Regions from separate parts of the Brachybacterium sp. AG952 genome, predicted to be linked through region 1. Evidence: riboswitches for the same ligand, from Rfam matches in the RefSeq annotation. Region 1 holds a riboswitch; each other region holds the start of a gene.
What was found. Region 1 has a riboswitch for thiamine pyrophosphate ahead of DEU31_RS02650 (bifunctional hydroxymethylpyrimidine kinase/phosphomethylpyrimidine kinase). Riboswitches for the same ligand answer to the same signal wherever they lie in the genome.
Positions count from the first base shown of each region.

Region 1 (7,613 bases):
TCCGCGCGCCGCGTGCGCCGCGGTCGCGCTGCAGCTCGAGCTCGGAGCCGGAGAACAGGGCGAGGCGGGCGTTGGCCGCGTCGATCACGGCGTCCAGCCGCCACATGAGCACGTAGGTCGACAGCTGCACCCGCTCGCCGTCGGCGGAGCGGCCGGTGGCGAGGTCGGCGACGCGCACCACGACCCCGGCGTCCTCGCCGACGGCGCGGACCTGCTCGGAGGCGGCGGCGAGGGCCTCGCGAGCGGAGCCGGCGCGCTGGGCCACGCCGGCGCTGCGGGCGGCGAGCCCCGCAGCCTCCCTCGCGGCGGTCTGCGCGGCGGTGAGCCTCTCCCCCGCGGCGACCAGCGCCGCCTCGGCCTGCTCGCGGGCCTCGTCGGTCGCGACGGTGTCCGCGATGCCGTCCTCGGCGAGACCGTCGGCGAGGCGGGTCTCGTCGACGGCGCGGGTCTGGACCTGCTTCTGCAGACGGGTGCGCTCCTGGGCGGGCAGGACTGCGGCGCGGGCGGTCTCGGCGGTGGCGAGGCCGCTGGCGGCGAGGGCGCGGTCGGCCTCGGCGGCGAGCTCGGCGGCGGAGCTCTCGGCCTGGATGCGGCTGCGCAGCGCCTCGCGGAGCGCGGTCGCGGCGCGGGCGCGGGCGGTGTGGCCGCGGCGGCGTTCGGCGATGGAGCCGTCCTGCCCACGGGCCTCGTCGATCCGGGTGCGGTCGGCGACGAGCGTGCGGCCGGTCTCGTCGATGCCGGTGCGCTCACGGGCGATGTCGAGGGCGAGCGCCTCCTTGGCGCGGGTGGCCTTCTCGGTCTCGGCGTCGAAGGCGTTCAGCTGCGTCTCGAGCTCGTCGGCGCGGGCGGCGGCGGTCGTCGCGGCGGTGACGGCGGCGGTGCGGGTCCCGACCTCGGCGTGGGCGGTGTCGGGGGTGTGCTCCCCGGCGTCCTCGCGCAGCGCGGCGAGCTCCCGCTCGGCGAGGGCGAGGGCCTGTGCGTCGGCGGCCTGTGCCTGCTCGGCGGCGCGGCGGGCGGTCTCGGCGGCCTCGACCTGCTCAGGGCTGACGGCGTCCTCGGAGGGGTCCGCGGGGTGGGGGTGCTCGTGGGATCCGCAGACGGGGCAGGCAGAGTCGTCCTCGAGGTCGGCGGCGAGCTCGGCGGCGATCCCGGCGAAGCGGCGCCGACGCAGCGTGGCCTCCTCCTCGGCGCGGGCGCGGGCGGTGCGCAGGGAGCGCTCGGCCGTCTCCTTGGCCTTCGCGACGGCCTTGACCTGGGCATCTGCGGCGGTCGCGGCCTTCAGCACGTCCTGCGCGGCGGCGAGGGCGAGCCGCGCTTCGGCGAGGCCCGAGGCGGCGGTGCGGGCCTCCTCGCGCGCGGTGACGAGGGCACCGCGGGCAGCGGGGCGCTCCTCGAGCCGGACGGTCGCAGCCTTCAGCTGCTCCTCCCGGGCCGTGAGGGCCTCGCGTCGGGCGCCGAGCTGCTTCTCCCGCTCGGGCAGCGCGGTCTCGAGGTCGACGAGGTCCTTGAGGGCGCCGGCGGCGCCGGTCGCCTCGTCGGCCGCGGCGGCGAGTGCGGCGGCGGGGTCCTCGGCCTGCTCCGCGAGGAGGTCGACGAGGTCGGGGTGCGCGGGTCGCGTCTCCTCGGCGCGCGCGGCGAGGGCCTCGATCGCGGCCGAGGCGGCCTGGGCGGCGGTGTCGCGTCGCCGCAGCACCTCGACGACGGGGCGGGCGGTCTCGTCGCGCTCGAGCGCGGCCGACGCCTTCGTGACCTCGGACTTCTCCGTCTCGAGGCGGGTCGCGAGCTGGTCTAGCTCTCGGCGGCGATCGATTCGGGTGCGGGCGGTGCGGGCGGCCTCGGCGGCGGTCCGCGCGGTCTGCTCCACCTCCTGCGCCGCGGCGGAGGAAGCGGCGGTCTCGGCCGCGCGGGCGGTGACCTGCGCGAGCTGGGCGTCGGCCGCGGAGGCGAGGGACTCGAGGCGCAGTGCGGCGGCGTGCTCGGTGAGCGCGGCGGAGTCCTCGTCCTCGAGGGCGACGGCCTCGGTGAAGCGCGCCAGCGCTGTGCCGAGGGTCTGCTGAGCGGCGTCGACCTGGCGCTTCGCCTGTTTGCGCATCTCCTCGAGCTGCTTCTCGACGGCGGCGTAGGTCTCGGTGCCGAAGACGCGCTGCAGCACCTGCTGGCGCTCCCCGGTGCCGGCGCGCAGGAAGCGGGCGAACTCGTTCTGGGGCAGCAGGACGGTCTGGGTGAACTGCTCGCGGGTGAGGCCGACGGCGCGCTGCACCTCGCGGCCCACCTCGTCGATGCGGCTGGCGATCACCTCGCTGCCGTCGCCGGCGCCCGCGGTGTCGGCGATCGCGGCGGGCAGGGCCTGCGGGGACCCGATCCGCCACATCAGGGCCTTGGCCTGCTCCTTCGTGGTGCCGGTGCCACGCAGCTTGGGGCGCTGGAACTCCGGGGAGCGGCGCACGCGGTGCAGTCCGGAGGGGGTCTCGAAGACGAGGTCGACGATGCTCGGCTCCGTCGGAGCGGCGAACTGGGAGCGGATCCGGTCGGCGCTGGTGGCGGAGCCGGCGACCTGCCCGTAGAGGGCGTAGACGATCGCGTCGAGGATCGTGGACTTGCCGGAGCCCGTCGGCCCCTCGAGCAGGAAGGTGCCGGAGGCGCCGAGGGCGGCGAAGTCGATCTCGACGGTGCCGGCGAAGGGGCCGATCCCGGTCATGCGGAGGTGGTGGAGCTTCACGAGGCCTCCTGCTGGCGGCGGACGGCGGAGTAGGCGCGCTCGAGCACGTCGTGCTCCGCCTCGGTGGGGTCGCCGCCGGTGACGTGGGCGAGGAACTCGTCCATCACCTCCAGCGGGTTCTGCTCCCGGCGCACCACCGGGGTGCCGGCGCTCGCGGCGCGGCCCTCCGGGGCGTACTCGGTCAGGAGCAGGTGGGGGTAGGCCTCACGGAGCTGCTCCTGCAGGTGGGCTGGGCGGGCGGGGTCGGTGACGACGGCCTTCAGCCAGTCCCCGGCGTGCTCGTCCCGGCGGGCGAGGATCTCCTCCAGGGTGCCGCGCAGCTCGGTGAGACGGCGCGGGACGGGGGTCTCGATGCGGCGCACGGCGACCTCGGCCCGCTCCCCGTCGGCCCCCGGAGCGCCGAGCTCGACGAGGAGGACGGACTTGCGGTGGCTGCGCTCGGAGAAGGAGAAGGCGAGCGGGGAGCCGGAGTACCAGGCGGGGGCGCCGACGCTGCGGGTGAGGTCCTGGCAGCCGTGGAGGTGGCCGAGGGCGAGGTAGTCGATGCCGCCGAGCACCCCGGCGGGGACGGAGTCGACGCCGCCGACGGAGAGGTCGCGCTCGGAATCGCTGGCCTCGCCGCCGGTGACGAAGGTGTGGGCGAGGACGACGGTGCGGGCACCGGGCCGGGCCGCGGCGTGCTCCCGCACCCGGTCCAGGGCCACGCGGGTGACGGCCTCGTGGCTGCGGGGCAGCGGCTCCTCGCCCTCGCGAGCGAGCTCGGTGCGAGCGCGGTCCGGCTCGAGATAGGGCAGGCCGAAGAACAGCACCTCGCCGTGCTCGTCCTCGACGGAGACGGGATGCTCGATCCCGGGCAGGTCGGTGAGCAGGTGGATGCCGGCGCGCATCAGGGAGCGGCCGAAGCCGAGCCGCTCCGGGGAGTCGTGGTTCCCGCTGGTCAGCACCACGGTCGCGCCGGTGTCGGCGAGGCGGGCGAGGGCCCGGTCCAGGAGGGTCACGCTGCTCACCGCGGGCACGGCGCGGTCGTAGACGTCGCCGGGGATCACCACGACGTCCACCCCCTCGGCCTCGACGAGGTCGACGAGCCAGTCGAGGAAGGCGGCCTGGTGCTCGTGCAGGTCGACCTTGTGCAGGGTGCGGCCCAGGTGCCAGTCCGAGGTGTGCAGGATCTTCATGTCATCGAGCCTAGGGGTGGGGTGCGACGGACGAGGGACGGGCGCGCGGCATCAGAAGGGCGGCGGACCGTGGTCGCCCCATCCCTCCGGCGGAGGCTCCGGGAGCTGGGCAGGGGGTGTCGGAGTCTCGCCGCGCGAGGGCGTCGCGGTCGGCGGTGGCCCGGGCGGAGCCTGGGTCTGCATAGTCGGTTCCTCGACCACCGGCGTGGTGAGCACACGCCGGTCAGCGGGATGCTCCGGTGGGCTGTTCGGGCTGGTCGCGGGGCTGCCGGCGTGGGTGCCGCGCAGGAATCCGGTCCAGGCGGCGGTGAGCAGCTCGACCATCTCGAGGCTGGCGTGGTCGAGGTCGTCGAGGACGGTGACGGCGTCGCCGTGGCGGCCGATCGTCCAGCGGGTGCGGCCGGGCCTGCCTGCCTGCGTGGGGAGCCGGGTGGGGTCCAGCAGGCCGCTCGTCTTGTCGAGGTGGTGCTGCCAGCACAGGAGGTGCAGGTTCTCGACCTCGGTGGCGCCGCCCTCGCCCGGGGTGCCGCGCAGGCACTCCTCGATGTGGTCGCACTCGGAGGCCCAGGAGGTGGGGCGCGTGCATCCGGGGACGGCGCACTGCCCGTTGCGGAGCCGGAGGTGCTCGAGCATCGCGGGGGTGGGGGTGACGCGGTCGGCCGGGAGCGGGAGGAAGGCGCCGCTGCTCGCGCTGGTGAGGACGCGGTGCCAGACGGTGCAGCTGCCGGCGAGGGAACGCGCCATCGAGGGCGGCAGCGGGGTGACGCCGTCGAGCATGCCGGGCTGGTCGGAGGCGCCGAGCAGGGTCAGCACGGGCACGGTGACGTTGAGGCGGAACCGCTCGGCGGGGACGGCGACCCCGTCGACGTCGAGTTCGGCGGTGTCGAGCAGGGCGTAGCGCAGCCGGGTCAGCGGGAGGGCCCGTCCGGTCTCGCGGACGACGCCGTCGGGGTCGTGCGGGATCGGCGTGCCGTCGCGGAGCGCCGCGCGCTGCGCCGCCTGGACGGCGCGGGCGGACTCGTCGACTGACTTCCACCGGGCGAGGATCTCGGGGATCGGGCCCGTGATCCTCAGGGTCCCGGTGCCGGCCTCCGCGCCGGGAAGCAGCTCGACGGTGCGCTCGAGCGCAGCGACGGGATCGGGACGGCTCTCGCGCTCGGCGAGATGCTCGATGAGGGCGCGCAGGAGCGTGAAGAATCGTTCCGGACTGATATCCGTGGACCATGTCGAGATCACGACATCGAGATCTCTCCTGGACGATTCGGAGATCTTCTGCGAGGTCTTCAGCATCTTCTGGAACCAGGCCGACGGCATGCTCCCGGATTCGAGGTTCTCGAGGGTGCGCGGGAAATGGTTCACGGCCTGGTATGCGTCGCGCAGTCGCCAGCTCGCGGCACTGCGAGTGACCCGGAGGCCGAGTGCGGCGCGGAGCGTCTCGACCTCGTCGAGCTCGCAGGCGTCCTCGTACTCGCCCTCGAACTCGTGCAGGGCGGCGAGGGCGCGGTACTGCGCAGCGAGCGCGAGGGCAGTGGCGCGCTCCGCATCCCACACGCGCTGCGCGGCCTCGCTGAGGGCGGGGTCGTCGGCGCAGCCGCCGAGATCGGGCAGCGCATCACGAGTACGAGCCTGGCGTGCGCCGACCCGGCGGAAACGTGCAGGAAGCGACGCGATCAGGGCATCGTCGACGGGGTCCGGGGAGGTGGCGGCAGGAGCCGACGGCGATGCCGTCACCACCGGCGACGAAGCGGGAACCGAGGGCAGGGAGACCTCCCACGCGGAGGTATCTGGGGCGGCGGCATCCGACCGCCCGGAACGCACCGCGTCGCGTGCGCCGTCGGCGATCTCATCGCCCGGCGAATGCTCCGGCTGCGTGATGCCCATCGGCCCCTCCTCCCCGTCCGCGTCGGCGATGCGTCGATGCACCGCCCTTCTCGATCCGACTCCTTCAGACTAGGGACCGACACCGACAGAAGAAAGGCCCACAGAGAATATGTGGATAACTTTCTGATCGAGTGGCGGATCTCGAGCGCAATGCGGCTCTCGATCCACACCTTTCCTCCACAGCTCCTCGTTTTCCACAATGCCATCCACAGATTTCCGAGGGGCCGCCTCGCCTGTCGGACCCCTGCGGTAGAGGGGCATCGACCCCGGACATCCCGGCCCCTCCGCCGCCGCCTGGCCTACACTCGGCTGCTGGACACGGGGTGCGCCCGAGGCGCTGAGATCACACCCGTGGAACCTGATCTAGTTCGTACTAGCGAAGGGATGTCCGCATGAGCTCGGATCCTTGCACCCTCTTTCCCGCTGCCCTCCCCCGCGCCGCCGCGCCCGATCGGCCCGCTACCCGCCGGCCCGCGTCCGGCCATCCCGCAACGGGCCATCCGGTATCCGACCGCCCCGCGCCGTCGGCCCCGCGAGTGCTCTCGATCGCGGGCACCGACCCGACGGGCGGCGCCGGCACCGCGGCGGACCTCAAGTCGATCACCGCCGCGGGCGGCTTCGGCATGGCGGCGGTCACCGCGGTCGTCGCACAGAACACCCACGGCGTGAGCGACATCCACGTCCCTCCCGCGCAGTTCCTCGCCGCGCAGCTCCGCGCGGTCTCCGACGACGTCGAGCTCGAGGCGGTCAAGACCGGCATGCTCGGCACCGCCGAGATCATCGAGGCCGTCCGGACCTGGCTCTCCGCGCACCCGCCGCGGGTGCTCGTCGTCGACCCGGTGATGGTCGCGACCAGCGGCGACAGGCTGCTGGAGCCCGAGGCGGAGCAGGCGATGATCCGCTTCTGCTCCCTCGCCACCGTGGTCACCCCGAACATCGACGAGCTCGCCGTCCTCACCGGCGAGCCCCGCGCGCACGACGAGGACGAGGCCCTCGCCCAGGCCGCCCGCTGGTCGGAGGCGACCGGCGTCGCGGTCGTGGTGAAGACCGGGCACCTCGACAGCCGCGAGGTCACCAACACCTGGATCGGGACCGACGGTACCCGCCACCCCGTGCACTCGACGCGGGTGGACACGACGAGCACGCACGGCACCGGCTGCTCCCTCGCGGCCGCGCTCGCGACCCGGCTCGGCGCCGGTGAGGACCCGGCCACGGCCCTCGCCTGGGTCACCGACTGGCTCCACGAGGCGATCCTGCACGGCGCAGAGCTGCAGGTCGGGAGCGGGAACGGCCCCGTCGACCACGCCCACCGGGCACGGCGGCTCGCGGCGGCGGGATCGGCCGCGCCGTGGGTCGCCGGCGGCGCGGTGCCGGACCGGTGGGAGCAGCCGGCCCAGCTCGCCGCCCGAGCGACGGCCGACGCCCCGACGGGTCCTGCCGCCTCGGTCCCGCCCGTCGGCCCGTGGACCGAGGCGCTGTGGGCGGCCGGGGCGCCGCTCGCCGGCGCGATCGAGGGCTCCGGCTTCGTGGCGGCGCTCGAGGACGGGAGCCTGCCCGAGGGGCAGTTCTCCTTCTATCTCGCGCAGGACGCTCACTACCTGCAGCGCTACTCCCGCGCCCTCGCGACCCTCGCCGCGACCTCGGAGGGCCCTGCCGCGCGGGAGTTCTGGTCGGACTCCTCCCGGCACTGCGTGGACACCGAGCTCGAGCTGCACCGCGCCTGGCTCGCGGCCCGCCCCGACGCGGCAGAGGTGGCCGTCAGCCCGGTGACCAGCGCGTACACCGACTTCCTGCTCGCCCGGGCGCTCGGCGACCCGACGGCCGTCGGAGCGGCCGCG
Region 1 is NZ_SNXV01000001.1:606,483-614,095, reverse strand. It holds gene DEU31_RS02665 (SMC family ATPase) at 1-2,719, opposite strand, end outside; gene DEU31_RS02660 (exonuclease SbcCD subunit D) at 2,716-3,894, opposite strand; gene DEU31_RS02655 (HNH endonuclease signature motif containing protein) at 3,946-5,625, opposite strand; TPP riboswitch at 6,085-6,177, shown strand; gene DEU31_RS02650 (bifunctional hydroxymethylpyrimidine kinase/phosphomethylpyrimidine kinase) at 6,168-7,613, shown strand, end outside.

Region 2 (7,613 bases), on a different contig from region 1:
CACCAGCGCGATCACGGAGGCGGCGACAGGCCGTCCGGGCAGGTGCAGGCGCTGGCCGAGCGCGTCCCCGAGCGGGGTGGGGCGCACGGAGGCGAGAGCCAGCACCCCGGGGGCGACGAAGGCGGTGATCCGCGCGGCCTCCTTCAGGCCGATGAGCCATGCCTCCCCGGACAGCGCCGGCGCCTCGCCCAGCAGCGCCGTGGTCCAGGCGAGCCCCGCCGCGGAGAGCAGGATCGGGAGCAGGCGCAGGGCCGCGCCGCGCAGGCTCCGCACCGCCAGCGGGGCGAGCAGCACTGTCGGGGCGAGGGCGAGCAGCCCGCCCTGCCAGCTCTGCACGGCGAAGGAGCCGATCGCGGCGAGGATCCCGATCAGGCTCAGCGTCAGCGGGTTCAGCGCGTCGGCCGGGATCCGGCGGGGCGCGGGCGTGGGGACCGCGCCCGGCGCCGGGGCGGGCAGGTCGTGGCGCGCGTCGGCCGCGGCGACGAGGAGCTCGTCGTGGCTCGCGGCGAGCACCGCCGCGCCCCGGTCCCTCGCCTCGCGCAGCAGCTCCAGCACCTCACGGCGCCGCCGGACGTCCAGGCCCACGGTCGGCTCGTCCAGGACGAGCAGGTCGGGGCGCTGGGCGAGGGCCGCGACGATCGCGAGACGGCGCTGCTCGCCGCCGGAGAGGCGGTGGGGATGGGCGCCGGCGAGCGGGGCGAGGCCCGCCCGCTGAAGGAGCTCGTCCGCGAGGTCCTCGTCCGTGGCCCAGGGGGAGGCGAGGACCTCCTCCCGCACGGTCGTCGCGACGAAGGAGTGCTCGGGGTCCTGGGGGACGAGGGCGATCTGGGAGGGCTCGGGGCGGGACACGGCGCCCGCGCCCGGCTCCGTCGCGCCGACGAGGACGCGCAGGAGGGAGGTCTTGCCCGCACCGGACGGGCCGGTCAGCGCGGTCAGCCGCCCAGCGCGCAGCTCGAGGTCCTGCGGTGCGGTGAGTCCCCGGGCGGGCACGGTGACGCCGCGCAGCGCGGCGACGGTCTCGCCGGGCCCGACAGGGCCCGGTGCCTCCTCGGCGGCGGCCTCGTCCTCCAGCACTCCCGCCTCGATCAGCACCTCGCGACGGTGGGAGAGGAGCTGGTCCGGATGCCCGTCGGCGAGCACCCGGGCGCGGGAGCCGAGCACGATCAGCCGGTCTACGTGCGGCAGCCAGGGCCCGATCCGGTGCTCGGCGACGACGAGGGTGCGGCGGCCCGTGACCGCGAGGATCGCCCGGCGCACCTCCTCGGCCGTCGGGGCATCGAGCATGGAGGTCGGCTCATCCAGGAGCAGCAGGTCGGGGCGCAGGGCCAGCGCGCCGGCCAGTGCGATCCGCTGCTGCTGGCCGCCCGAGGCGTCCAGCGGCGCCCGCTCGGGGTCGAGGTCGACTCGCGCTGCCTCGAGCGCCCGGGCGGCGCGCTCGGTGAGCTCCGGCCGGGGCAGTCCCGCGTTCTCCGGTCCGAAGGCGGCGTCGCGGGCGACGGTCGCGCCGACCAGAGCGTGCACCGGGTTCTGCAGCAGCAGGCCCCGCTCCCCGGGCCGGCTGGGGGCGGGGACGAGCCCCTCGCCGTCCCCGTCCTCGGGGTCCAGCAGCCCGGCCAGCGCCCGCAGCACGGTGGACTTCCCACTGCCGCTCGCCCCGGCCAGCAGCACTCGCTGCCCGGGCGGGATCTCGAGGTCGAGCCCCTCGATGGTCGGCTCGCGCCGGCTGAGCGGCCGCCAGCGCAGCCCGTCGACGTGCACGGACGCCGCCGGGACGGTCCCGGTGCTCAGGCCTCCACCGCGCGGGCCGCCTCCCGGCCGGAGGCCAGGGAGTCCACCGCGCCGGTCGCGATCAGCGCCCGGCTCGCCGCCCAGCCCAGCACCCCGCACAGCAGCGCCCCCGAGAGCAGGAAGAAGGCGAGCATCGTGCCGGAGAAGGCCCAGCTCATCTCCTGGTAGTAGGCGACCTTCTCCCATCCCCATTCGAGCACGGCAGAGAGCACGCCGCCGAGCACCGCCACGGGCAGGGTGAAGCGCCGGTAGCGGGTGAGCAGGAAGGCGAGCTCGACCCCACCGCCCTGCATGAGACCGGACACGGCGGTGCCCCAGCCCCACTGGCTGCCCAGCAGCATCGAGAGCACGGCGGCGACCATCTCCGCGAGCAGGGCGGCGCCGGGCTTGCGCACCAGCAGCGCGGCGAGCACGGCCGGCAGGAACCAGATCCCCGCCAGCAGCCCCTCGGCAGGCTTGAACGCCGCGGTCAGCGGGCCGATCAGGGTGTAGAGCTGGCCGTAGCCGAGGAAGGCGACCCCGAAGGCCGCCCCGATCAGCACGGTCACCAGCAGATCGACGGTGCGATAACGGGTCATCACGTCTCCTCCCAGGTCCTGGAAGGGGCGCGGAGCACCGGCGGTGCTCCACGGAAATCCCGACTCCCTACGCCGGTGCGAGCCGGATCAGGTTCGAGGGTCTGCGCCGTCGGCGCACTCTCAGCACCGGACGGTGCTCCCCTGTCAGTGGATGACGAGCAGACAGTCTAGCCCAGGAGCACGCTCAGCGGCGGGCACGGATGGCCTGGTCGATCGCATCGGCGGCCGCCTGGGGGTCGACGGGGGAGAGGATGTAGCAGGTGTCCTTCGTCCCGATGATCTCCACGCTCGTGCCCGGCCGGGTGACCAGCATCCGGTAGGGCCGCTGCTGCTCGGAGAGGGTGAAGATCTTCCGCCGGCCGACGGGGGTGAGCTCCTCGGGCTTCGGGGTCATCGCCCTCCCGCGCCGCCAGCCGTAGCCGCCGAGGGCGACGCCCACGGTGCCGGTGGGGATCTCGCGCAGCTGCACGGTGCGGAAGTCCTCGACCGGCCAGACCCGGCGGGGGAGGAAGCCTCCGAGGCTGACGGTGACCCCGTTCTCGTCGACCACGAAGCGGGTGGCCTGGCCCATCCACGTCCACAGCGCCAGCAGCGCGAAGGCGGCGAGCACCGCGATCGCACCCGGAGCCGAGCCGCGCTGCAGCAGCAGGCCCGACACGATCAGGCCCGCCACCACGGTGACGACGACGCGGGTCCAGCCCACGGAGGAGGGCACCGTCCGCCCGACGTGGAAGGGCGCATCGGGCCTCACCAGATGCTCACCCGCTCCTCGGGAGCGCGGTACATGCCGTCGCCCTCGCGCACGTCGAAGGCCTCGTGGAACTCGTCGAGGTGCCCGGCGACCGTGTTGCAGCGGAACTCCATCGGCGCGTGGGGGTCCACGGCCAGGCGGCGGATCGCCTCCTGGGGCCGGTTCCGGCCCCGCCACACGGTCGCCCAGGACCAGAACACGCGCTGCAGGCCGGTGAGCCCGTCGAGCTCGGCCGCGGCCTGCTCCTCGGAGCGGCTGGCGAGATAGGCCTTGACCGCGATGGAGAGCCCGCCGAGGTCGCCGATGTTCTCGCCGATGGTGAGGGCGCCGTTGACGCGGTGGGAGTCGTCGAGCTCGCGCGGGGAGAGCTCCGAGTACTGCGCGATGAGACGGGCGGCGCGGGCGTCGAAGGCCTCGCGATCCTCCGCCGTCCACCAGGAGACGAGGTTGCCGTCCCCGTCGTACTTCGAGCCCTGGTCGTCGAAGCCGTGGCCGACCTCGTGGCCGATCACCGCGCCGATCCCGCCGAAGTTCACGGCGTCGTCGGCCTCCGCGTCGAAGAACGGGGGCTGGAGGATCGCGGCGGGGAAGACGATCTCGTTCCGGCCGGGGTTGTAGTAGGCGTTGACCGTCTGCGGGGTCATGTGCCACTCGGTCTCGTCCATCGGCCCGCCGACCTTCGAGAACTCGAAGTCCGCCTCGAAGCGACGGGAGGCGCGGACGGACGCGACGAGGTCGCCGGGGACGAGCTCGAGGCCGTCGTAGTCGCGCCACTTCTCCGGGTACCCGATCTTCGGGGTGAACCTCTCGAGCTTCGCGAGCGCCTTCTCGCGGGTGGCCGGGGTCATCCAGTCCAACGAGCTGATCGAGTCGCGGTAGGCGTCCATCAGCGCGTCGACCAGCGCGGTCATACGCTCCTTGTGGACGGCGGGGAAGTGGCGGGTGACGTACTCGCGGCCGACGGCGAAGCCGACCGCGCCCTCGACCAGGGCCACGCCCCGCTTCCACCGCTCCTTCAGCTCCTCCGCACCGGAGAGGACGCGACCGGAGAAGTCGAAGTCCTCCTCGACCAGCGCGGCGGGGAGATAGGGGGCGTAGGAGGAGACGGTGTGCAGGGCGAGCCAGGTGCGCAGCACGGCGAGGTCCTCGCCGGCCAGCAGCTCCGCGGCGGCGGAGACGAACTCGGGCTGGCCGACGGAGACCACGTCGAAGGCCGTGGCCGGTGCGCCGGTGCCCTCGATGAACGCGTCCCAGGGGAAGGCGGGGGCGAGCTCGCGGCGCTGCGCGGCGTCCATGGGGTTGTCGGACTTCTCCCGGTCGCGCAGGCGGACCACGTCGACGTGGCAGGCGGCGAGGCGGGTCTCGAAGTCGAGCACGGCGCGGGCGAGCTCTTCCGGGCCGCCGGCGGCGAGTCCCGCACGGCCGGGCAGCTCGGCGAGGCGGGCGAGGTTCGCCAGGTGCGCGGCATAGGCCTCGCGGGTCTCGGCGTGGTGCTCCTCGCGGTAGTAGGACTCGTCGGGCAGGCCGAGGCCCCCCTGATGGATCTTGACCTGGTACTGGGAGGAGTCGTGGTCGTCGGTCCACACGTAGGCGAGCACCGCCGAGGCCCCCGAGTCGGGCGCCGCCATCCGGCGCACGAGGCCCTCGAGGTCCCGGGTCGCCCCGATCTCATCGAGCAGGTCGGCGAGGCCGGACAGGCCCGCGGCCTCGATCGCCTCGGTGTCCATGAACATGCGGTACAGCGTGCCGATCCGGGCGTGGTCGGTGGTCGGGACCGGCAGGGTCCCCGTCTCGTCCGCGGTGCGCGCGACGTCGTCGGCCGCCTCCTCGACGATCTCCCGCACCCGCTCCTCGGACAGGTCGCGCAGCGCGTGGAAGGCGCCGTCGCTGGACCGGTCGGCGGGCATCACGTGCTCGGCGAGCCAGCGGCCGTTGACGTGGCCGAAGAGGTCGTCCTGGGGGCGGGCGGCGGCGTCGACCTGATCGAGGTCGAGTCCGGAGGGGAGGGCAGCGGTCATCATCGGCTCCTGCGGGGGTGGTGGGGTCGGTCGGTCAGAGGCTCAGCAGTCCGAGCACGGCCAGGGCGAGGGTCAGCGCACCGAGGGCGACGGGCATGTACGCCCAGGGGGTGCGGGAGCGCTCCGCCGGCGGCCTGCGCTGGAGGACGAGGGTCGACAGCCCGGTGCCGATCGAGAGCACGGCGGTGCCGACGGCGAGCACGGGCGAGAGGATCACGAGCACGGTCGCGCCGAGCTGGAACATCACGGTGCCGAGCACGTCCAGCAGGCGCATCACGACGGCCTCACGGGCGCCGACGCGCTGGGAGAGCAGGGTCGAGATCGCCTCCTCGGACCAGTCGCCGGGCTCGGCGATGCGGCGCCGGGTCGCGATGGTCTGCGCGGTCGCCAGCACGATCCACACCAGCGCGCAGCCGGCGCCCACCCACACTCCGAGCTCGGAGCGGATGTCGGCCGGCCACAGCACGAGAGCGAGCAGCACCGCGGCGATGCGCAGCACCTCCTCGAGCACGCTGCGCACCGCGACCAGCCCCGGGTTCACGGCGAGCTGGCGGCGGGTGCGGGCGACGAAGAGGCTCGTCGCGACGAGGGAGACGAGCTGCAGGGCGCCCAGCCCGATGCCCAGCAGCAGCGGCACCGGCGTGGTGGGGGCGAAGGGCAGGATCGCCACCAGCATCACGATCGCGAGGGCGGGGATCAGCAGGGCCTGGATCGACAGGCCCTTGACGAGGTCCCGGACGAGATCCGCCCCGGTGGGGGGATGGTCATGACCGGTGTGGTCATGGGGATCGTGGGGGTCGTCGCAGTGCGGGCGGGGCTCCGCGGGGGTGTCGGTCATGGGGCTCCTTCTCGGTCCCCACCAGGGTAACGGGGCTCGGCCCGGGGCTGACCTGTGGAACCATGGGCTCGTGAGGACCCACGAGAAGCTTTCCCAGGCCCCCGGGCTGACCGCGGCGCAGCGGCAGCGGGCGGTCGGCGCCGTCGTGGCCGCGGCGACCGGGGACGCGCTCGGAGCGCCCTACGAGTTCCAGGCCCCCGTCGTCGACTCCGAGGAGATCGACATGATCGGCGGCGGCGTGCTCGGCTGGCAGCCGGGGGAGTGGACCGACGACACCTCGATGGCGATCGTCGTGCTCGAAGCCGCTCTAGCCGCCTCGGACCACCATGACCTGCGGCTCGAGTCCGCGCAGGACCACATCGCGCGCGAGTGGTACTCGTGGTCGCTGGGCACCCCGGACATCGGGAACCTCACCTCCCACGTGCTGCGCTCCGCGGCGGACATCGGCCGCGCGGCCGGCCACTACGCGCCCCGCGCGGTCGACTTCCGGGCCGCGGCCGCGAAGGCGCACGAGGACCACCCGACCTCCGCGGGCAACGGCTCCCTGATGCGCGCCCACGCCTCGGTGCTGCCCTATCTGCTCTCCCCGGACGCGGACGCGGCCGAGGCGATCGCCTCGGTGTGCCGCTTGACACACGTGCATCCGGACACGATCGAGGCCTGCATCCTGTGGGGCTTCGCCGTGCGCCACGCGATCCTCACCGGCGAGCTCGACGTGCGCGTCGGCCTCGACCAGCTCGAGCCCGAGCGCCGCACGGTCTGGCAGGACCGGATCGAGGAGGCGGAGGAGTCGACCCCGGTCATGTTCCGACGCAACGGCTGGGTCGTCGGCGCCTTCCAGGCGGCGTGGGCGGCGATCGCCGGCGTCGGCCCGATCCCCGAGGGGAAGTTCGCCCAGCGCGATGCACTGGTCGCCGCTCTCGAGGCCGCGGCCCGGGCCGGCTACGACACCGACACCGTCGCCTGCATCACCGGCTCCCTGATGGGGGCGGCGCTCGGCCACAAGGCCGTCCCGCCCGAATGGAGGCGAGTCCTGTTCGGCTGGCCCGGCTACGAGGTCGAGGAGCTCACGAACCTCGTCGAACGGGTCATCGCCCCGCAGGTGGCCGAGGAGCCGAGCCCGTGAGCGCCGCCCGAGGCAGTTCGGGGCGCGGCGGCTGGGACCTGCGGATCCTGACCTGGAACCTGTGGGAGCTGCGCGGCGACCTGCACGCGCTGATCGAGGCTGTCGAGGATCTCGACCCCGACCTGCTGCTGGTCCAGGAGGCGCCCCGCTTCGTGCTGCCCACGACGCGGCTGGCCTGGTTCGCCCGGCGCATCGGCCGACGGGTCCTGGTCGGCGGGCTCGGCGGGCGGGGCCTCGCGATCCTCGCGACCGAGGACGTCGCCGCGCAGGTGATCCGCCGCGGCATGCACCCGGTCGCGCAGAGCGTCACGGACCTGAACTCGACCTACCCGCGCGGGGTCGCCGCGGTGCGGCTGTCGGTGCCCGGCGGCGGCGAGGTCGTCGTCTCCTCGCTCCACTTCGCGCTCCAGGAGGACAACCGTCTGCGCCATGCCGAGCACGTCGCGGCGCTGGTGCGCGGGGCGGGGGCGCCGGTGATCGTCGGCGGCGACCTCAACGAGACCGCCGACGGCGC
Region 2 is NZ_SNXV01000005.1:194,107-201,719, reverse strand. It holds gene DEU31_RS13335 (ATP-binding cassette domain-containing protein) at 1-1,758, opposite strand, end outside; gene DEU31_RS13330 (ECF transporter S component) at 1,785-2,366, opposite strand; TPP riboswitch at 2,414-2,519, opposite strand; gene DEU31_RS13325 (hypothetical protein) at 2,551-3,117, opposite strand; gene DEU31_RS13320 (M13-type metalloendopeptidase) at 3,114-5,138, opposite strand; gene DEU31_RS13315 (hypothetical protein) at 5,170-5,973, opposite strand; gene DEU31_RS13310 (ADP-ribosylglycohydrolase family protein) at 6,044-7,099, shown strand; gene DEU31_RS13305 (endonuclease/exonuclease/phosphatase family protein) at 7,096-7,613, shown strand, end outside.
Region 2: linked by a shared signal. The riboswitch ahead of DEU31_RS13330 (ECF transporter S component) and the one ahead of DEU31_RS02650 (bifunctional hydroxymethylpyrimidine kinase/phosphomethylpyrimidine kinase) in region 1 are both predicted to bind thiamine pyrophosphate.

Region 3 (7,613 bases), on a different contig from region 1:
AGTGGATGGGGCCGGAGACGCCGTAGGTGTACCCGGCGGTCACCGAGGCGTACATCGAGGACGCCCAGATCCAGGTGGCGGTCATGGAGGCGGCGGAGACGCCGAAGCCGATGCGGTTGCCGGCGGTCATGTAGTCGTCGGCGTTCTCCTGCTTGCGGGAGATCGCCACGGACATCCACATCGTGCCCCCGTAGAACAGGAGCAGGAGCAGGGCGATCCCGATGATCCCGAGCTGGATGATCTCGCCTGAGGGAGCGGGCGGCATGGACTTCCTCTCGTCGCGGTGGACCGGTCACGTGCGGCCGGTCCCCCGCGCCGCAGGGCGCATCGGGCCAGACGGGGCCCCTCGCGGGGCCGACCGGCGATCGACCCCGTCGCGAATCGCGTCGAATCTCGCCCGGGCGAGGCCTCGCCTCAGCGCCGCATGGGGCGCGCCCTGACGGCGGGGACGGGTGGGCCCTCCCGGGCCGCTCCCCCGCCCTCGATCACGCGTGGAGTCGCATAGATACTCGCACAACCCTCAGGGGATTGCCAGGCAGCCGGTAACGAACGAGTAACTACTGCAGGTCACACGCGATTGCCGATTGTCAGACATTCGCAGGGTGGTGATCGGGGCACCGTGGCTGCATGCGTCGCATACAGATGCAGGACGTTCCCTCGGCGCGCCCCTCCCCTGCGGCAGGACCGTCGGCGCCCTCCTCGGCCGGGGGCGCTCGCTCCCGCCCGCCCCACGGGCGGACGCGGCGTCGGACCTCCCGCCCTGCGCCCTACCCTCGAAATCATGACGCGCATCGGCATCGTGACCACCTCCCCCGGCGCCTTCACCTCCGCCGATCCCGACCGCGACTGCGCCCCGCTGGTCGCCGCCCTCCGCGACCGCGGCGTCGAGGCGGCCTCGCTGGACTGGCACGACGCGTCGATCGACTGGGCCTCCTGGGACCTCGCCGTGCTCCGCAGCCCCTGGGACTACGCCCAGCACCCCGCCGAGTTCGCGGCGTGGCTCGAGCTTGCGGGGACGCAGACCCACGTGCTCAACGAGCCGGAGCTGGTCCGCTGGAACATGGACAAGCACTATCTCCTCGAGCTCGAGGCCGCGGGGATCCCCGTGATCCCGACGACCTACCACCGCACGCTCGACCCGGTCCGCGACGCGCTCGCGGCGCCGACGCAGGCCGCTCACGTGGTCGTGAAGCCGGCCGTCGGGGCCGGCTCCCAGCGCACGGGCCTGTTCGCGCGCGAGGACCCCGCCGCGCTCGCCCTCGCCCGGCAGATCCTCGACGCGGGCGGGACCGTCATGGTGCAGCCCGAGGTGCCCGAGCTTTCCGAGGGCCTGGAGAAGGCGGTCTACACCCTCGACGGCCGCTTCACCCATGCGGTCGCCAAGGGCGCGCTGCTCGCCCGCGGCGGCGGACTGCGCGGCGGCCAGTACCAGGAGAACCCCCAGCTCGTCGAGGCCTCGGCCGACGAGCAGGCCTTCGCCGAGCGGGTGCTCGCGGCGGTCGCCGAGGTGACCGGCCTCGGCACGCCGCTGTACGGGCGGATCGACCTGGTCGACTCGGCCGAGCACGGGCGGGTGCTGATCGAGGCGGAGCTGTTCGAGCCGACCTACAACCTGCACCTCGCTCCGGAGGTGACGGAGCTCTTCGTCGACGCGATCCTGGGGCGGGTCCGAGCGACGGAGCCCGAGCGCTCGCTCTGAGGGCTCGGGGCGACGCCCCTTCCGCGGGAGGGGCCGGCGCCGCGAACAGGCCCCGTCCCCTCCCTCAGCGGTCCCGTCCGACCGGCCGCTCGCCAGCGTCGGTCAGCTCCCCGTCGGCGCCGGGATTCCCTGCGGCGGCCGCGGCAGGCCGAGATGGTCGCGCAGGGTCGTCCCCTCGTACTCGCAGCGGAAGCGCCCACGCCGCTGGAGCACCGGCACCACCTGGCCGACGAACTCCTCGATGCCGCCCGGCAGGGTGGGAGGCATGAGGTTGAAGCCGTCGGCCGCTCCTGCGTCGACCCAGCGCTCGATCTCGTCGGCCACCTGCTCCGGGGTGCCGATCACGGTCGCGTGGCCGCCGCCGGCGGCGAGGAGCCCCAGCAGCTCGCGGACGGTCGGGCGGGCGATCTCGAGGATGCGCAGCACCGTGGCGTAGCGGCCCTTCGGCCCGGTGAACTCCTCCAGCGGCGGCAGCGGCGGGACCGGGGCGTCAAGCTCCCAGTCCGACGTGTCCTGGCCGACGAAGAAGGAGAGCTGGCGCAGCGAGTCCTGCACGGGCAGCAGGGCGTCGAGCTCGGCCTTGCGGCGTCGCGCCTCCTCCTCGGTCGAGGCGACGTAGGGGACCAGCCCCGGCATGACGGCGAGGGCGTCGGGGTCGCGTCCGAGCGCCGCAGCGCGGGAGCGGATGTCGCCGCGATAGGTGCGGGCGGAGGCGAGATCCCAGGCCACGGCGTAGATCCCCTCGGCGTGTCGGGCGGCGAGCGCGCGCCCGGGCTCCGAGGCACCGGCCTGGAAGAGGACCGGGCGGCCCTGCGGCGGGGTCGGCACGTTCAAGGGCCCGTCGACGGCGAAGGCCTCCCCGCGATGCAGCGGCGGACGCAGGAGAGCGGGGTCGACGTAGGCGCCGTCCGGTTCGGCGAGGATGCTGTCCATCGGCCAGGACTCCCACAGCCCCTGGAGCACCTCGAGGAACTCCCCCGCCGTGGCGTAGCGCTGCGCATGGCCCGGCAGGGCGGTCATGGAGTGGTTGCGAGCCTCCTCATCGGTCATCGAGGTGACGACGTTGACCCCGGCCCGGCCGCGCGAGATGTGGTCCAGGCTCGCCAGCAGCCGGGCGGCGTGGAACGGGTCCCAGAAGGTGCTGGAGACCGTCGTGACCAGCCCGACCCGCTCCGTGGCGCGGGCCATCGCGGTGAGCACGGTGAGCGGTTCGAGCATCCAGGCGGGACCGCGCTCGACGCCGGCCGTGCCGATCGACTGGCCGTCGGCGAGGAAGACCGCATCGAGCCGGCCCCGCTCCGCGATCCGGGCGAGCTCCTCCCAGTACGTGATGTCCGCGAGGCGCTCCACCGAGGAGCCGGGCGCACGCCAGGCCGCGGAGTGGTGGCCGCAGGCATGGGCGAACAGGTTCAGTCGCACCGGGCGGCGGGCGGCGCCGGTCACGGAGGCATGGGCGTGGCCGTGGGTGGACATCAGTCCATCACCAGCCCGCCGTCGACGACGAGGTTCTGCCCGGTGATCGCCCGTGCCCAGGGCGAGGCGAGGAGGAGCACGGCGTCGGCGAGCTCGGCGGGCGTGGTCACAGAGCGCAGCGGGGTGCTCGCGGCGATCGCGTCGAACACCGCCCCCGGGGTCGCGGAGCTCGCGTCGGTGGTGCGCAGCAGGCCGCCGCTGACCATGTTCACCGTGATGCCGCGGGGGCCGAGGTCGGCGGCGAAGGTGCGGGTCAGGGCCAGCAGCGCCGCCTTCGCCGCGGTGTAGTCGTGGTAGGGCACGACGGGATGCTGGAGGAGGTTCGTGCCGATGTTGACGACGCGTCCCGAGCCGGCGCGGTCGAAGCCGGGCAGGGCGGACTGGATCGTGTGCAGCGCGCCCTGCACGGCGCCGGAGAACTGTCCCGCGAAGGCCTCGTAGCCGATCTCGTGCGCCTTCGCGCGGGCGTCCCCGTCGAAGGAGAAGCCGGCCAGGGCGTTGTTCACGACGGTGTCGACGGGGTCGCCGAACTCGGCCTCGGCCCGGGCGAACAGGGCCTCGACCTGGTCGCGCTCGCGCACGTCGGCGCGCACGGCGATCGCCCGGCCGGGGTGCGCGTCGGCGATCTCCCGGGCGGCGGCCTCGCTGGTGAGGTGGTCGACGACGACCCGGGCGCCCTCGCGGAGGAACGCCTCAGTGAGGGCCCGGCCGAGGCCGCGGGCGCCCCCGGTGACGAGCACGACCTGCGTCGAGAGCGGCGGGGCGGTACGGGAGGCGCGGGTGGTCGGGGTGGAGGGGGTCATGGTCGTGCGGTCCTTTCAGGGCAGGCGAGCACGCCCGCCGCCGAGCGGGAGGAACGTGTCGCGGTCGGAGCAGAGCCGCATCGGGGCGCGGCGCTGCGCGGGAGGCGACACGGGGACCGGGAGAGGGGATGGCGGCGTGCACGGCGGCAGCGTGCCGGTCCGCGACCAGCACGGCCCTGGCCCGCAGGACCGTGGCCTGCAGGGCGACAGCGCACAGCGCATCGACGACATCCCTCCGCGAGCATGAACTCGATCAGGTTCTCCGGGTGTGCTCTCAGCCCCTGGCGGGGCACCCCGTGTCGATCACCGACTGTACCCGCCGCCGGCCGCGGGGCGCTCCCGATCTCGTCGAGCTGCCTCCCAGCTCGTGGAGCTGCGGCACGTCCGCCTCCTGGGCGGGCGCACCGACGAGGGCGCACCCCTTCCGACGACGGATGGAAATAGTTACCATCGTGCCGACACAACGTGGTGCTGCTTTTCATCTCGAGGTCACCGGCTCGTCATCTCGGCCCGCCACGCTGTCGTCGTCACCCCTCGGACGTCGAAAGGCCCGTCGTGTCCACCCCTCGCTCCTCCCGCTCCTCCCGCCTCTCCGCCCTCTCCACGCACCGCACCACCCCCGCTCCCGCCGCCCCGGGCAGCGCCGGCCCCGGCACCACGCGCCGCGCGCTGCTCGGCCTCGCCGGGGCGCTCGGCGCGGCCGGCCTCTCCGCCTGCGCGACCTCCGGCGCTCCGGGCGCCGGCGCGGGCGGCTCCGACGGCGGCTCCGCCGGGGCCGCGGAGACCAGCCCCGAGAACCCCTTCGGCGTCGCCGGCGGCGAGCTGAAGGCCTTCGTCTTCGACGGCGGCGGCGGGGTGCCGTATCTCGACCTCACCGAGCAGCTGCTCGAGGAGAAGCACCCCGAGCTCGAAGCCGACATCGTGCGCACGGAGGACCTCAGCACCCTCCAGCCCCAGTTCGTGAACGGCACTCCCCCGGACCTCTTCCAGAACTCCGGCGCCGGCGCCCTGGACATCACCTCGCTGACCGCGAACGGCCAGCTCGCCTCGCTCGAGGACCTCATGGCCGCGCCCAGCTGGGACGACTCCGAGATCACCGTGGAGGAGTCCCTGAACCCGGGCGTGCGCGAGGCGGGCACCGTCGACGGCACCCTCGTCGGGCTGAACACCGTCCAGTACGCCTGGGCGCTCTGGCACGACGCCGCCCTCCTCGAGGAGAAGGGCTGGGAGGCGCCGACCACCTGGGACGAGCTGATGTCGCTCTGCGCCGAGATCAAGGCCGACGGGATCTTCCCGTTCGCCTTCACCGGCCAGCACGCGAACTACCCCGATGAAGGCATCCTCCAGCCTCTGGTGGCGAAGATCGGCGGGCAGGAGGTCTGGAGGAGCATCGACAATCTCGAGGACGGCGCCTGGCAGCAGGACGCCGTGCGCGAGGCCGCCGAGGCGCTGCTGCAGCTGCGCACCGACGAGCTGATCCTCCCCGGCGTCGCCCAGATGACCCACGTCCAGTCGCAGACCGCGTGGCTGAACCACGAGGCGGTGTTCATCCCCGTCGGCGCCTGGCTGGAGAACGAGATGAAGTCCGCGATCCCCGAGGGCTTCCGCATGACCGCCGCGGCGCTGCCCTCCCCGGACCCGGCGCTGGCCGACCTCACCCCGAACAACCCCGGGGCCGGCTGGTTCGTGCCCGAGGGCGCCGCGAACAAGCCCGCCGCCCTCGAGCTGCTGCGCGCGCTGCTGTCGAAGGAGTCCTCGCAGAACTACGCCGAGCTCTCCAACAGCGTGACCATGGTCGCCGGCGCGCACGACGACCAGCAGCTCAGCGACCCGTTCACGACGCTGACCGAGATGATCGAGCGCTCCAACGCGGTCGAGCCCTGGCAGGTCGTGAAGTACCCGACCTGGTACCCGGCGATGGCGGAGGAGACCCGCGCCGCGCTGATCGCGCTGCTGCTGGACGACCTCGACGTCGACGGCTTCCTCACCCGCTGCCAGAAGGCGGCGGACCAGGTCGCCGGCGACGACGCGATCGCGAAGCAGACCCGCTGATGCATCTGCGCGGCAGGTGGTGGCTGATCCTCACCTTCATCACGCCCGGTCTGGTCCTGTACTCGGTGTTCGTCCTGTCGAGCTTCGCGCAGGGGGTGCAGATCTCGTTCACGAACTGGACGGGCTACACCCCCACCCTCGAGTACGTCGGGCTGGACAACTACGTGCGGATGGCGAGGGACGGGGCGTGGTGGAGGGCGGTCTCCCACAATGCGGTGCTGCTGGTGATCATCCCGGTGGTCACCCTCGGGCTCGCGCTGCTGCTCGCCACGCTGATCACCCGCGGCGGCTCGGGCACGCTCCGGGCCGTCCGCGGGGCGGGCGCCTACCGGGTGCTGTTCTTCTTCCCGCAGGTGGTGCCGGTGGTGATCATCGGCATCATGTTCAGCTACATCTACGCCTCCCGCGGCGGACTGCTGGACGGCCTGCTGCGCCTGGTGGGCACCGACATCCTCGCGGTCGTGCCGAACGGACCCCTCGGGAACCCGCGCACGATCCTGCTCGCGATCGCGCTGGCGGCGGTGTGGTCCTCGGTCGGCTTCTACATGGTCCTGTTCCTCTCCGCGATGAGCGGGGTGCCGCAGGAGCTGTACGAGGCGGCGTCGCTGGACGGGGCGGGGCGGGTGCGCAGCTTCGCGCACGTGACCCTGCCGCTGATCTGGTCGCACGCCCAGACCGCGCTGATCTATCTGGCGATCGGCACCCTGGACTCGTACGCGCTGGTCGCCGTGATGTCGATGACCGGTACGGCGGCGGACTCGGGGGCCGACGTCATGTCGACCTACCTCTACCGCACCGCGTTCTCCTTCAACTCCCAGTTCGGCTACGCCTCGGCGATGGGCACCGTGATGATGCTCGGCTCCGTGGCGCTGGCCCTGGTCACCTTCCGCCTCACCAAGCGCGAGGAGCTCGAGTACTGATGGCCCCCTCCCCCGCGACCTCCTCGTCCACACCGGCCCAGCCGCGCGCCGAGGTCAGCTCCGCGCCGACGGGCCCCGCGCTCGACGACCGGCCGGCGGGCGAGCCCGCCGGGCACTCCCCGGGCGGGTCCGCCTCGTCGGCGACGACGACGTCTCCGTCGGCCGACGGGCCGCACCGTCCCCGTCGGCCGCATCGACCCCGTCGACCCCGCGGCTCGGGCCTGCCGCACCTGATGCTCGTGCCCTGGGCGCTCGTGGTGCTGGTGCCGCTGGTCTGGATCCTCGCCTCCTCGCTGAAGACCAACGAGGAGATCTACAACGACCCCTTCGGCCTGCCGGGCGAGCTGCGACTGGGCGTGTACGTCGACGCCTGGCAGCAGGCGAACATCGGCGCGTTCTTCACCAACACCGTGATCGTGGTCAGCGGCGGAGTGGTGCTGACGATGCTGCTGTCGGTGATGACCGCCTACGTGATGGCGCGCTATCCCTTTCCCGGCAGCCGGGTGCTGTACTGGCTGTACCTGGCGGGGATGACCTTCCCGGTGTTCCTCGCGATCGTGCCGCTGGTGCGGATCGTGCAGGGGCTCGGACTGTTCGCGACGAACCTGGGCCTGGTGCTCGTCTACGCCGCGTTCTCCCTGCCGTTCTCGATCTTCTTCCTCACCG
Region 3 is NZ_SNXV01000004.1:279,174-286,786, forward strand. It holds gene DEU31_RS11625 (sodium:solute symporter family protein) at 1-265, opposite strand, end outside; gene DEU31_RS11630 (hypothetical protein) at 782-1,699, shown strand; gene DEU31_RS11635 (LLM class flavin-dependent oxidoreductase) at 1,802-3,172, opposite strand; gene DEU31_RS11640 (3-oxoacyl-ACP reductase) at 3,172-3,975, opposite strand; TPP riboswitch at 4,189-4,282, opposite strand; gene ngcE (N-acetylglucosamine/diacetylchitobiose ABC transporter substrate-binding protein) at 4,531-6,027, shown strand; gene DEU31_RS11650 (sugar ABC transporter permease) at 6,027-6,947, shown strand; gene DEU31_RS11655 (carbohydrate ABC transporter permease) at 6,947-7,613, shown strand, end outside.
Region 3: linked by a shared signal. The riboswitch ahead of DEU31_RS11640 (3-oxoacyl-ACP reductase) and the one ahead of DEU31_RS02650 (bifunctional hydroxymethylpyrimidine kinase/phosphomethylpyrimidine kinase) in region 1 are both predicted to bind thiamine pyrophosphate.

Region 4 (7,613 bases), 420 kb from region 1:
CGGCCACGCCCTCGGCGTCCAGCATGGCGGTGGGCTCGTCGAGCAGGAGCAGACGGGGCCGCGCGGCGATCGCGGCGGCGAGCGAGGCCCGCTGCAGCTGCCCGCCGGAGAGCGTCGCGGCGGAGCGGTGCGCGAGCTCGCCCACGCCCATCGCGCTGAGCACCTCGTGGACGCGCGGCCCGATCCGCTCCGGAGGCGTGCAGGCGCTCTCGAGCGGGAGCGCGACGTCGTCGGCGATCAGGGGGAGGCAGACCCCGTCGACCGGGTCCTGGCCGAGATGGCCGAGCACGGGCGCGGTCGCGAGGACCCCGCCCGCCACCGGGTCGATCACGCCCGCGCCGCTGGCCGTGCCGTCGAGCAGACGCACCGATCCGGTGACCCGACCGCGCTGATGGGACGGGATCGCCCCGGCGAGCACCCGCAGCAGGGTCGACTTGCCCGAGCCGGACGGTCCCAGCAGCAGCACCTGCTCCCCCGCACGGATCTCCCCGCTCCAGGGGCCGACGCCGGCCCCCGAGGGCAGCACCGCCTCGAGCCCCTCGGCCACCAGCACCCGGGGCTCGCCGGAGGGAGCCGGTGCCCGCACAGGGCCCGGCTCCTGCTCCGGGGCCTGCAGATGCTCGGGGCCCTGCACCCGGCCTGGGGCCGCTCCCGCGGCGTGCGCCTCAGCGGACACGGCGCTCGGGGATCCGTGCCGCGCCCGCGGCACCGATCGCGAAGTCGGCGAGCACGCCGGTGCGCTCGAGCGCGCGGACGATCACCCGGGCCAGCAGACCGCCGAGCACGATCCCGGACAGCACCTGAACGCCGAGCCGGAGCGCGAGCAGGTCCTGGCCGTACCAGCCCATCCGGTACGCGGTCCAGAAGAACACCAGCCCCGCGCCGAGCGCACCGGAGGCGGCGAACACGCCCCAGCCGAAGCGGCGGTAGCGGGTCAGGGCGAAGGGCAGCTCGGAGCCGATCCCCTGCAGCGCCGCGGAGAGCAGCAGCAGGGGGCCGACGGGGCTGCCGAGGAAGACCACCTCGATGACCGCGGCGAGCATCTCGGCGAGGATCCCCACACCCGGTCGGCGCAGGATCGCGATCGCGACCGGCGCCACCAGCAGCCAGGAGCCGAACACGAGGTGCTGGGCGAGGTCCCCGGCCGGGCCCATCGCGATCGCCAGGCCGTTCCAGGCTTGCACGAACACCCAGTACAGGAAGCCGAACACGACGCCGAGCACCACCACGAGCACGAGCTCGCGCAGGCTCAGCGGGGTGCGGCGACGGGACGTGCCGGCAGGGGCGGTCGCGCCGGCGTCGGCGGGCGCGGCGTCGGGAGCGGCGGACTCGTGCGCGGGCGCGGCGGTGCCGTGCTCCTCGGTCATCGCGAGGCCTCCTGGCCCTCGTCGCCGGCGCCCGGAGCGTCGGCGCTCGCCGCGAGCTCCCGCCCCTCGTGCGAGGGGCTGTTCAGCGAGAGGGTGAGGTGGCTGGTGACGTGCTGGACGCCGCGGCCGACGAGCAGCCAGCCGGCGAGCGCGGTCGCGATCACGTCGCCGGCGTCGCCCTCGAGCCGGGTGACGAAGTGCTCGGAGCCGCGGAAGGTGCCGAGGTCCTTCGCATGGTCGATCGCGGCGTGGATGTCGCGCATGTGGTCGGGGGCGGTGCCGTCGACGGCGACCTCGTCGGCCAGCGGGTACAGCGCCCACTCGGCGCTCGCGAAGCGTCCGGTGCTCCGCGGCTGCGGCACCTCGGTCGCGCGGGGGCCCGCGCCGCCGGGCAGCTCGCAGGCCACCTCGCCGGGGCAGCCGCGCGAGAGGAGCACGGTGAGCGTCGCGTGATGGCCGGTGCGGGCGAGCGCCTCGGCCAGGTCGATCAGGACGCGCTGGAGGTGGGCCTCGTGGCCGCCGAGATAGGTCGAGACGTCCCCGGTCTCGTGCACGAGGCCGGTGAGGTCCAGCCGGGAGAGCGCATCGGTGAGGATCCGGGCGTAGTCCTCGCTCATCACAGCGGCGGTGACTCGGGCCCCGACCCCGAAGCCGAGCGGGGTCGCGGTCGGGCCGCCGGAGGGGGCGGGCGCGGTGGGGGCGGTGGGCGATGAGGTCACGGTCCATGCCTTTCGTACGGGCACGGGCGCGCGGCGACGATCGCTCGGCGGAGCTCCCTGCGCCGGCATGATCCGGATCAGGTTCTACGGTCGGAGTTCGAGTACTCCCTCTCAGCCCGGCCTACCGGACTCCCGTGCACGCCCCGCACCCTACCGGTCCGGTCCGGCGCACGCTCCTCGTGTCCGGCGCTGCGTTCAGCGGGTCGTCGGCGGGTCCTCGACGAGGGGGACGAAGACGTAGGCGCCGTGCTCGCTCGCGGCGACCTCCTCGCCGCGGCGCTCCAGGCGCAGCATCCGCTCGCGCACGGGGATCACCATCACGCCGCCGTCCGCGAGCTGCGCGATCAGGCTCCGCGGCACGGCGTCGGCCTGCGCGGAGACGAGGATCCGGTCGTACGGCGCGCCCTCCGGCGCGCCGAGCACGCCGGGGTGCGCGAGTCGGATCTCGGCACTCGCCGTCCCCGCGTCCGCTGTCCCGGCGAGCGCGGCCCGGGCCGGGCTGATCAGCTCGGCGCGCCGCTCGACGCCGATCACCCTCCCCTCCGGTCCGCACAGCCGGGCGAGCAGCGCCGTCGTCCATCCCGATCCCGCGCCGAGGTCGAGCACTCGCTGCCCCGGTCGCACGTCGAGCAGGGCGAGCATGTTCCGCACCGTCGTGGGCTGGGAGTTCGTCTGGCCGTGACCGATCGGCAGGGGCCGGTCCTCGCCGGCGAGCCCCCGCAGCTCCTCGGGGAGGAACCGTCGCCGGTCGTTCGCCGCGAGCGCCTCGTCGATGCGGCGCTCTCCCTCGGTCCGGTGCGACATGTCGCCGTCAGCTCCGGGCGACCTCGACGACGCCGTCCTCCGGCCAGTCCCGCACCTCGGTGCCCTCGGGGGCGAGGTTCGTGGCCTGGCGCAGGTAGATCGGTCGTCCGAGGTCGCTCGCGACCGCGTCGTGGACGGGCAGGGCGAGGCGCGGGCCGACGGCGCGGAGGAACTCGATGGTCTCGGACATCTTCGACCAGGGCGCCGTGACGGCGAAGGCGAGGACGTCGATGCCGTGGAACTCGGGGACCGGCTCGAGGGAGTCCCCGGTGATGCCGAGCCGCGGCCCGTCCCCGGCGGACAGGACGATCCCGCAGTTCCCGATCCGCGGGATGTCGGGGTGGATGATCGCATGGCGTCCGCCGACGGCCTCGAGCCGCAAGGACAGGTGGTCGCCGACGGGCGCGAAGCGGTGCGCCTCCCCGGCCGCGAGCGGGATCACCCGCTCCTGCGCGACGAGGGGCCCGTCGCTCCCCTCGCCGGCGCCGCCGCCGTCGGAGGCATCGGCGGCGGTGAGCATCCGGGCGGTCTCCGGCTCGGCGATCACCTCGGCGTCGGACGCGGCGGCGAGCACCTCGCCCAGCAGCGCGGGGTCGACGTGGTCGGGGTGCTGATGGGTGATCACCACGGCGTCGAGGCTCGCGAGCTCCTCGGCGCCCAGGCCCCGCACCGCGTCGGCGCTGAAGCCGCCCGGATCCACGAGCAGGCGTCGCCCGGCGGTCTCCACGAGCAGGCAGGAATGGACGAGGTGGCGGATCTTCATCGGGTCCTCCCGGGGGTCGAGGTCGCGTGCCTCGAACCTAGTCCCCGTCGGCCGGGACGTGCCAGGGCGGCGGGGGCGTCCGCGCGGGAGGACACCGCCGTGGGCGCCCCGTCGGCACGGCCGCGTTCCTCGGTACGATGGGGCCCTCGGGCCGCGCCCGAGCACCAGCCCCCGGCACGCCGCCGCGCGCGCCACACGTCCCCTCAGGAGTGCCCCCATGCCACGTGTCGTGGTCCACGTCATGCCGAAGCCGGAGATCCTCGACCCGCAGGGCAAGGCGGTCGCCGCCGCGCTGCCCCGCCTGGGCTTCGAGGGCATCGCCTCGGTGCGCCAGGGCAAGCGGTTCGAGCTCGAGGTCGAGGGCGAGGTCACCGACGAGGTGCTCGCCTCCCTGCGCGAGGCCGCCGAGACCCTGCTGTCGAACCCGGTGATCGAGGACGTCGTCGCCCTCGAGGTCGAGGACGCCTGATGCGCATCGGTGTGGTGACCTTCCCCGGCACGCTCGACGACCGCGACGCGCTGCGCGCCGTGCGGCTCGGCGGCGCCGAGCCGGTCGCGCTGTGGCACGGCGACGACTCGCTGCACGAGGTCGACGCGGTCGTGCTGCCCGGCGGCTTCTCCTACGGCGACTACCTGCGCGCAGGGGCGATCAGCCGCTTCGCCCCCGTGATGGACAAGGTGGTCGACGCCGCGAACGGCGGCATGCCCGTCCTCGGCATCTGCAACGGCTTCCAGATCCTCTGCGAGACGCACCTGCTGCCCGGCGCGATGATCAAGAACGCGCACCGTGCGTTCATCTGCCGCGACCAGCCGCTGGCCGTGGAGAACAACCGCACCGCCTGGACCTCCGGCTACGAGGCCGGCCAGGTCATCCGGGTCCCGCTGAAGAACCAGGACGGCCAGTACGTGGCCGACGAGCGCACCCTGGCCCAGCTCGAGGACGAGGGCCGTGTGGTCTTCCGCTACGCCGCCGGCGCCACCCACGGCCCGGCCGGCTTCGAGCAGAACCCCAACGGCTCCCGCCACGACATCGCGGGCGTCACCAACGCCGCGGGCAACGTCGTGGGCCTCATGCCGCACCCCGAGCACGCGGTCGAGCCCGGCTTCGGGCCCGACGAGCCCGGCGCGGGCACCCGCACCGGCACCGACGGACTGACCATGTTCAGCTCGGTGCTGCGCAGCATGGTGGCCTGAGCGGCGACATCACGGCATCGGCCTCGGGCCGACGCACGACACCGGAAGGGCGGGACCTCATGGTCCCGCCCTTCTCGTCGTCCCTGGCCGTCCTCCCCGGGGAGGGCCGTCCTCCCCGGGGAGCCGTCGGCGCCGTCAGGCCCTGACCGCGCTCAGCACCGTGAAGCGGCGGTCGCGGGCGCGCTGGCGGACGGCACCGAAGCGAGCCTCGACCTCCGGCCGGTAGCGCAGATGGGAGTTGTGCACGAACCACAGCTGCCCGCCGGGACGCAGCACGCGGGCCGCGGCGTCGAGGAGGCCCTGGACGAGCGTCGCGTCGACCACGGTGCCGTCGTGGAAGGGCGGGTTCAGCAGCACCAGGTCGGCGCCGGCCTCCTCGCACCGGGAGAGTGAGACATCCCAGGTCACCTCCACCCCTTCGCGGTCCAGCCCGGAGGCGGCGAGGGTCGCGCGGGTCGAGGCGACCGCATCGGCGTCGTCGTCGCTGCCGAGCACCCGCATCCCCGGCAGCGCGGCGGCGAGATACGCGGTGAGCAGGCCGTTGCCGCAGCCGAGGTCCACCGCGAGGGGCAGGGCGCCGGCGTCCCCGCCCGCGCGGGCCATCTCGTTCTCCCCGGCTCCGTCCTCCGCGGCGGCGGCGGACCGCTCGTCTCCCGTCCCGAGCTCCCCAGCGACGACCGCTCGATCGAGCGCCTCGAGCAGCAGGAGGGAGCCGGCGTCGGCCCGGGCCCCGCCGAACACGCCGCCGAGGCCGCGCAGCGCGAGCGCCTGCTCCTGCCCGCGCACCGCGACGCGCGCCTCACCGGTCGCGGGCTGCGCGGCGTCGACGTCGGCGCGCGGCCCGGAGGCGACGAGGGCGCGGGACTTGCCCAGTCCGCGCGAGCCGCGCACCTCGGAGAACACGGCGGCGAGGGTGTCGTTCTGGGAATGGGTCATGTGCTTGACGCGGCCGCCGGCGACGAGGGTGAGGTCGTCCCGCCCGCTGCGTGCCGCGACGACCGCGAGGCGTCGGGCGAGATCCTCGAGCGCGGCGAGCGACTTCGGCAGACGGGCCAGCGCGAGATGCGCCTCGGCCCCGGCCGCGAATTCCTCGAGCGGGGCGGGCTCCGCGCCCGTCGGCAGCACGAGGCGCCCGGCCTCGAGCGGACCGGGCAGCAGCGCGGCGAGCGCGTCCGTCTCCGCGCGGGAGCTGGTCCAGGACAGGACCCGCGCGCCGGGGTGGTCGGCGACGAGCTCGAGCGTCTCGGCGGTCAGCGCACCGGTCGTATCCCCGATCACGAGCATGTCGCAGGGGCAGCCGATCTCGCCATGCTCCTGGGCGGCGCGCAGGATCACCCGCTCGGTCTGGTCGGGGGCGGGGAGCTCGTCGGTCGGCTCGGGCTGGGCAGCGGTGCTGGTCATGAGATCTCTCGTGCAGTGGGATGGAGGGCAGGGACGTCGGGTGCACGGCGGGCCGTGCGGCGTTCCTCGGAGGCGTGGGCGCGGCCCGCGCGTCGGTCTCAGGCGGGCATGCCCCGCCGTCCCCGCGAGCGCAGGCGCCCGCCCGGCAGCCTCGGGGCGGGCAGCGCGGCGGGGGTGTGCGGGGCGAAGGGGCCGAACTGCTCGTCGTCCTCGGCGAGTCCCCCGCGCTCGCGGACGATCGGCGCGATCGGCGCGTCTTCGAGCGCGAGCTCGACGCCGATCTCGGCCTGGTAGCGGGCGCGGAACGCCTCGATCTCCTCGTGGGAGCGGCCCACGAAGTTCCACCACATGATGATGTCCTCGCCCAGGGGCTCCCCGGACAGCAGTATCAAGCGCAGGTCCTCGTCGCCGGTCACCACGATCTCGAGGTGGTCGACACCGTCGGGCAGGACCATCAGCTCGCGCGGCGCGACATCGGCGCGCAGCGACCGGGCCGACGACTCGTCGCCCGTCCCGCCCGTCGCAGGTCCCGTCCCGCGGGCCGTCGTGAGCCGCGCGGTGCCGCGGTCCACGAGCACGCCGTGCTCGTGTCCCGGGTCGAGGTCGAGCCGCAGCGTGCTCCCGGCGCGCAGCTCGAGCTGGGCCATGCCGAGGTCGGTGTCGGTGACGACGGGGCTCGTGTCCTCGAGCAGGTCCCCGTCGCCGTCCACGCCGTGCAGCGTCCCGAGGCCCACGCGGGCGCGGGCGGTGCCGGTCGCGACCTCCGTCGGGGTGTGGACGAGGAACTCCTGCTCGCGGAAGCGGGTGCGGTCCGGCAGGGCGTACCAGAGCTGGACGCCGTGGAGCACGGTGGTGTCGTTCGCGGAGAACTCCGAGTGGGTGATGCCGGAGCCGGCGACCATGAGGTCCACGTCGCCGGGCCGCACCAGGGCGTGGCTGCCGATCGAGTCGCGGTGCGTGATCGCCCCGTCGAACAGCCAGGACACGGTCGCGAGCCCGGTGTGCGGGTGGCGGGCCACGCGCATCCCGTCGGTCGCGGAGACGTCGTCGGGACCGAAGTGGTCCACGAAGCACCAGGCCCCGATGAGGGAGGTGCGCCGGGCGGGCAGCGTGCGGTGCACGGTCATGCCGCGCGGTCCGCCGAGCGGGACCTCACGCGGTGCCAGCAGCACGAAGTCCTCGAAGGTGGTCATGGTCCGAGTCTAGGCGGCGGGCCGGTCCGTGCAGCCGGTCCCGTCCCCGCCGTCGACCGCACCCCTACTCTGTGTCCATGTCTCTGCCGACCTCGCCCGCCGTCCGCCTGCTCGAGTCCGCGATCGATGCGGGCACCGTGCCCGGCGGGATCATCTCCCACGGGCGGGATCC
Region 4 is NZ_SNXV01000001.1:1,031,245-1,038,857, reverse strand. It holds gene DEU31_RS04615 (ATP-binding cassette domain-containing protein) at 1-676, opposite strand, end outside; gene DEU31_RS04610 (ECF transporter S component) at 666-1,367, opposite strand; gene DEU31_RS04605 (YkoF family thiamine/hydroxymethylpyrimidine-binding protein) at 1,364-2,086, opposite strand; TPP riboswitch at 2,124-2,232, opposite strand; gene DEU31_RS04600 (methyltransferase domain-containing protein) at 2,282-2,890, opposite strand; gene DEU31_RS04595 (MBL fold metallo-hydrolase) at 2,898-3,653, opposite strand; gene purS (phosphoribosylformylglycinamidine synthase subunit PurS) at 3,871-4,122, shown strand; gene purQ (phosphoribosylformylglycinamidine synthase subunit PurQ) at 4,122-4,847, shown strand; gene DEU31_RS04580 (methyltransferase) at 4,983-6,248, opposite strand; gene DEU31_RS04575 (pirin family protein) at 6,347-7,441, opposite strand; gene DEU31_RS04570 (serine hydrolase domain-containing protein) at 7,519-7,613, shown strand, end outside.
Region 4: linked by a shared signal. The riboswitch ahead of DEU31_RS04605 (YkoF family thiamine/hydroxymethylpyrimidine-binding protein) and the one ahead of DEU31_RS02650 (bifunctional hydroxymethylpyrimidine kinase/phosphomethylpyrimidine kinase) in region 1 are both predicted to bind thiamine pyrophosphate.